DNA from 2 places in the Peribacillus sp. YIM B13477 genome. Region 2 is predicted to be linked to the other one. Evidence: riboswitches for the same ligand, from Rfam matches in the RefSeq annotation. Region 2 holds a riboswitch; the other holds the start of a gene.
What was found. A riboswitch is a leader RNA that binds a small molecule or an ion and turns the genes downstream of it on or off. The one in region 2 is predicted to bind cyclic di-GMP.

Region 1 (3,217 bases), on a different contig from region 2:
TTCATCAAACGGCCAGTGAATTGGTCAACGATGACTATCTCGCCTTCCTGGACGACATAATCCACATCCAAATGCATGGAAACATGAGCCTTTAACGCCTGATTGATATGATGATTCAAAGTAACGTGACTAATATCGAATAAATTATCGATATTAAACGCTTTTTCAGCTCGATTCATCCCATCTTCCGTCAGCTGAACACCTTTTGTCTTTTCATCATATGTGTAGTCCGTATCTTTCTTTAAGGTTCTTACAAACGCATTGGCCTGGATATAGAGCTGAGCCGATTTCTGTGCCGAACCGGAAATGATCAATGGCGTTCTCGCCTCATCAATCAAAATCGAATCGACCTCATCGATGACAGCGAAGTGCAGCGGACGCTGTACCATTTGTTCTTTATATAACACCATATTGTCACGAAGATAATCAAAACCTAACTCATTATTCGTACTGTACGTAATATCAGCATTATACGCTGCCTGCTTTTCTTCTTTAGAATGACTGTTCAAATTCAACCCGACGGTCAAACCGAGGAAATCATACAAAACACCCATTTCGGTGGCATCACGGTGTGCCAAGTATTCATTGACGGTAACGACATGTACACCTTTACCGGTAAGCGCGTTTAAATAAACCGGCATCGTGGATGTTAAGGTTTTACCTTCCCCTGTTTTCATCTCGGAGATATTTCCATCATGAAGGGATGCCCCACCCATGATTTGAACACGGTAAGGATATAAGCCCAGAGCACGCTTTGCCCCTTCACGCGCAACCGCAAAAGCCTCGACAAGCAAATCATCAACGGTTTCCCCATTTTGATAACGCTCTTTAAACTCTTCCGTTTTGGCACGCAACTGTTCATCCGATAACGCAGCAGTCTCATCAGCCAGCGCTTCGACCTGATCGGCGATTTTTTCTAAACGTTTGATTTCTCGCTTATTCGGATCAAAAACTTTATTTAATATATTAAGCATTCAATAACGCTCCTCTATTATGGTAATGATCGTTCAATGACAAAATTCATATAAGTAAGAAGAAACACACCTTCTATTATTACTAATGCACGCTTAATTTTACCACTTCTATCATAGAGGTACAACTTCATGTCACTTCGCTGGTATAGACCTGAATGCAATTCTTGCGAAAAACAATGGATAAATGAGGAGGAAAACTGTTAAAATAGGAGGAAGTATAAAAAATATGTTGCAAACTCCCCACTATTCCATATGCAAATGTGAATTATCCACAACCTTCCATCACTAGATGCTGTGTCCTCTCTAGAGATAGCATGTCAAGGTAATCCAACCTTACAGGCGTCATGTTTTGAATGATAAGGTGGGCTGCCGAAACTTATTAGCGGAAGATAAATAGAACATGTTTCGAGGTGGTATTGATGATTGGTGAACGTGTAAAAAAACTGCGAGAAGAAAAGAAAATGTCGATGACTGAACTTGCCGATAAAGCAGGCGTTGCAAAGTCTTATTTAAGTTCGCTCGAGCGGAACTTACAAACGAATCCTTCTATTCAATTTCTTGAAAAAATCTCCTCCGTACTTAACATCCCTGTTGATGCCCTGCTTTACGATGCACCAAATAAGGAAACCTTGGACAATGACTGGATGAGAATCGTTGAGGAAGCCATGAATTCGGGTGTCTCAAAACAACAATTCAGGGAATTCATCGAGTTTAATAAATGGAGAAAAGATAAAGAAGAGTAGAGTGGTAGTGCACTAGTTTACCTACATAATCCTAAGCTAGACTCACAAGAGTCCCAAGGAAGAATAAACCCTATAAACAGCCAATGAATCGAACCACTGTTTATAGGGATGTTCTCGAATTTGTTCGGAACCTATTTTCCATCGCTCTCCTCAAATATTGCCTCAGGGCTTTCCCGTTTAAAAAAAGCAATGATTTCCTCTTTTTTGAAACCCAAGCTTCTTGCTTCAGAAATCAATTTCACCCATTCTTGATCCATTTCCACATTAGCCACCTCTTCTACCTCCTAAAATACTCTTGTATTTCAGGCAGACCAGCCATCATAGTCACAAGGACCTTAGACCTGTGCCTTTGCGCCCTCATTTTTCAAGGAGTTTGCCTTTGTCGTGGTATTTATTACCAAATACATTACCTATAATCATATTATAACGGATACGCACTCCATATATTGCTATTTTATGTCGGTAATCCACATAAATGCAAAAACTTTCATCCGACAAAATATTACAATATTAAGAAAATTTGAAGTTCAGGTGATTTTTCATAGACTAATTCAATTTCGTTTTACTCTTCTTAAAATTTCTTTGGGGTGTATTGATTCTCTCGATTGTAAGTGCATCGTGGGCTTTTTGCGAAGTTAAGTCCTCACCGCAGGTAGGACATAGCCACTTTCCATATTCCGCACTGCTAAAAGAAGCCCTTTGGCATGTATGGCAATTCTTTCGATACAAATAATCCAACCCCCTCTGCACCTTGATCAAATTGTTTTCTACAAATAATTCATTGTTCTTTTTAAAGAACTGACAATTCGAGTGTAGTGCAAAAGATATAGGTATTTGAATAGGTGAAATTAACTCATGCAAAAAAGCACAACCCAGAGGCTGGGCTGTGCTTTTGATATTAGAATAATAATTAACTAGGTTCAATCAATCCATAGCGTCCATCCTTTCGGCGGTACACTACGTTTGTTGTATTAGTATCCGCATTCGTGTAAACGAAGAAACTGTGACCAAGCATATTCATTTGTAAAATCGCTTCTTCACTGTCCATTGGCTTTAAATCAAAGCGTTTATTGCGGACTACTTCAATATCATTATCGTCTTCGAATTCATCCACCACTTCGTCAGCTTCCGTATTGAAGGCGAATGCATCGGGTGTAGTCGATAGATTGTTTCGGAACTTGCGATTGACCTTCGTTTTATGTTTACGAATTTGGCGTTCAAGCTTATCATTGATCAAGTCAATGGCAGCATACATATCCGCATTTTCCTCTTCAGCGCGAAGAACCAAATTCTGCATGGGAATCGTCACTTCGACCTTTGATGTATTATTGTTCACTTTTAAATTGACTAACACATTTGCATCTGGTGTATTGTTAAAATATCGTTCTAACTTGCCAATTTTCTTTTCGACGTATTCTCGAATTGCTGGAGTTACCTCAATGTTTTCACCGCGTACGTTGTAATTCATAAAGTGAGTCCTCCTTAAATTAAGACTATACA
Region 2 (3,217 bases):
GGTTTCTTTCTTTGAGTGAGAGAATGGAAAAAAACAGAATCAAGTTAACGACCTTAAATACTACGTCCCAAATGATCTTCAAAATTGTATCCTCAGTCTTAATTGCCATTTTTGTGTTTTTTTCGATAAAGATGTTCATGGCCCAGCCAGCCCAATTAATGCTGATCATGGTTATTTTTTCAAGGTTGTGGCCAAGGTTTACTAGCATTCAATCAAATTTAGAGCAAATAGGATCTACGCTTCCATCTTTTAAAGCATTGTCGGATTTACAAAACGAATGTAAAACGGCAAGAGAGTTATATGAAACTGATTATAAAAATATCATGCCTATTGAAATTAAAAGAGGATTGGAATGCCGTAATATTTATTTTAGTTATGATCAAAATGAGAGCACTTATGCTCTAAAAAATATAAGCATACACATCCCCTCTAACCGTATGACGGCTATTGTCGGCCGATCGGGTGCCGGAAAAAGTACCTTAATAGATATATTAATGGGATTGAATCATCCTAATAGCGGCGAAGTCAGAATAGATGATGTTCCCCTTACTAATGACCGATTATTATCACTGCGGAGGTCCATTAGTTATATCCCGCAAGATCCATTTCTCTTTAATGCAACAATAAGGGAAAATCTGCTGATCATTGACCCTGAGGCAAGTGATGAATCCATATGGGAGTCTTTGGAGTTCGCTGCAGCTGCTGACTTTGTCAGTAAGCTTCCTCAAGGTCTAGATACCCTCATCGGTGATCGAGGTGTCCGACTATCAGGAGGAGAAAGGCAGCGTCTAGTGTTAGCCAGAGCGATTTTACGTAAACCGGCCATCCTGGTATTGGATGAAGCGACGAGTGCTTTAGATACAGAGAACGAAGCGAAGATTCAATCCGCTATTGAAAGATTAAAAGGAAAAATGACCATCATCGTCATTGCTCACCGATTATCGACGATTCGCAATGCCGATCAAGTGCTGGTCATGGATCAGGGGGAAATCATTCAGGTCGGTGAATATAACCAGTTAGCGAATGAAAAAAGAGGGATGTTTAGCAATTTATTAGGTATCCAAATGGAATCAAGTGTGTAAATATTTTACTGGAGTTAAAGTCAGGTTACTGCCAATTATGGTTTGTAATGCTGGCTTTTTTCTTGGAGAAAATAAATTAAAACTGAATCACTTAGCCCTCGTATTTCGAAAAAATATTTTTGTGGAATAGTAAATTTGAGCTTATTTATGCTATTATAATTCTATTATTAATAAAAGAGTTGTAAAGAAAGCGCATTATAACAGTGTTTTCCAGTTATGATGTCATTTTTTGATGAAAGATGTTGAAAAATGACATAAAAAAACGAATAGTATTAAGAGCTATTATTACGTTTTTAAGTATAATTAACATTAATATAGTTTTAATTAGCACCATGGAAACAGGGATTCAAGAGATTTATTAATCTTGGTTAATAATAAATGTGAAATATTCTTGAGAAAGGCAAACCTATTGAAAAGTAGGGACGCAAAATTACAGGTCTAAGGCTACATGCTAAGACGGCTGTGTTACCACAAGATGGGTGGGATTTGTCTTGGAAGCTAACAATGAAATGAAAGAATGGGTTTATCTAATTTTGGAGGCCAAAAATTTAGGATTATCTATTGAAGAAGTGCGAGAGTTCATAAAAGGAAAGAACAAAGCAGACATCAGGGGATAATAAAAATACTTAGGGAAGGCTGTTAATCAGTCTTCTTTTTTTGTTTTCATTAACGTAAAAGGTATCCAGAATAAAGAACATGGCGATAATAATAAAAACGCAATCTAATTGAAGGGAATTTTTTTTATGGATGTACCTATTGCCTTTTTGAAGGGATTAATGTGGGGAATTTTATTCAGTGTTCCTTTATGGTTGGCATTTTGCGGTTGGATAAAAATAATCATGAATTTTATAAAGTAAGCGCTTAAAATTTAGATTATTAAAATGAAATCTAGGCAGGATTTAACAGGATGATCATAGAAATTAGTTAGTATACATAATGCTTTAGTCTTAGTGTGATATAATTTTGAGAAAAATAGCCTATAAAAAATAGTTAATAATACTTAAGGATTTTTGGTTATGTGCCGATACTAGATTATAGAGATTAAGCAAAGGGACTTCGCAAAAGGCGATGTCAGATAGCTGCCATCAAAATATAAGGAGACTATTTGATGACAAAAAACAAATTCATTACGTTTGAGGAAGTTTATGAAAAGAAACAAAGAAGCAAGAAAATTTTTATTGGGACTTATATTACAATTACTTTAGTTTTGATTTCATTAATGACTTATTTCATGGGACAAGTATAGTGCGGGGTGTCGAAGGGCTGAGCAATCGGTCCTTTTTTGTTTTCCTTTAAACCACATAAATCATTTAGTTTTACTAGTAATCCTTTCTACTAAAGTTTAGTAATTGTTAATTTTCTGTGAATTATCTAATGATAAACGAGTTTCCGCTTGCCAATTCCTACTATATATGTGATTATCAAATAAATGAGCTATATTCCTTATTTTTGAAAATGGGATTAGGACAACAGTATGAAATGGTGGCTCAATTATATATTGGAGTGGAAATTTCTAATGGATTTTTTTGATATTTTAAAAGACACTTTTGCTAAGGGTGAGTCTGGACAAGAGGTTACTGTGAATGAACTTGTGGAAGAGATTAAGGAGAAATTAAGCGGGATCATTGAACAACCTGATAGTATATGATTTGTAGATAATTCGTCTTGGGCTTATTGGTGTTGGGTGTTGAAAACTAACCGGTGGTCGTCCCCTTTATGGCAGGATATCATCCTGGTCACGATTGGCGGTTTACTAGGAATCTTCTTTTCTTGTTTCAATGAAGAAGCCGCTAATAAATCTGAAGAACTCATAGGGCTACATATTATGAAGGAGCATGTCCATAACATGCTTCTTTTTTGTCGTTTATGTAAGTAAACCTATGAAGGCGATGAATAAATGTAAGATTCTTAACGAGTATTCTTCTGGTGAGGAGCTTGTATCATTTTTCATTGGCCACGCATTTGAAAAGCGTTTCGAAGCTACGATATAATCGCGCAGAATATGTGCAACATCGTTGTCTTGTACTTTTACAATATGGAAGTAGAGACCTTTCAGTATGATAATGTTGGTCGATATTTAAGAAAGTGAAAAACTAGTGTCTGGATTAGGTTGGGAGGCAGCATAAATCGGCCTA

Region 1: linked by a shared signal. The riboswitch ahead of sinI (DNA-binding anti-repressor SinI) and the one ahead of ACFX4H_RS00895 (anti-repressor SinI family protein) in region 2 are both predicted to bind cyclic di-GMP.

The regions. Positions count from the first base shown of each region.
Region 1 is NZ_JBHZPD010000006.1:1,367-4,583, reverse strand. Features, by position in the region: gene secA (preprotein translocase subunit SecA) at 1-974, opposite strand, end outside; gene ACFX4H_RS17700 (helix-turn-helix domain-containing protein) at 1,394-1,717, shown strand; gene sinI (DNA-binding anti-repressor SinI) at 1,849-1,989, opposite strand; cyclic di-GMP riboswitch class I at 2,020-2,105, opposite strand; gene ACFX4H_RS17690 (hypothetical protein) at 2,264-2,446, opposite strand; gene hpf (ribosome hibernation-promoting factor, HPF/YfiA family) at 2,628-3,185, opposite strand.
Region 2 is NZ_JBHZPD010000001.1:190,387-193,603, forward strand. Features, by position in the region: gene ACFX4H_RS00890 (ABC transporter ATP-binding protein) at 1-1,082, shown strand, start outside; cyclic di-GMP riboswitch class I at 1,472-1,555, shown strand; gene ACFX4H_RS00895 (anti-repressor SinI family protein) at 1,574-1,699, shown strand; gene ACFX4H_RS00900 (hypothetical protein) at 2,191-2,328, shown strand; gene ACFX4H_RS00905 (YwzD family small protein) at 2,599-2,730, shown strand.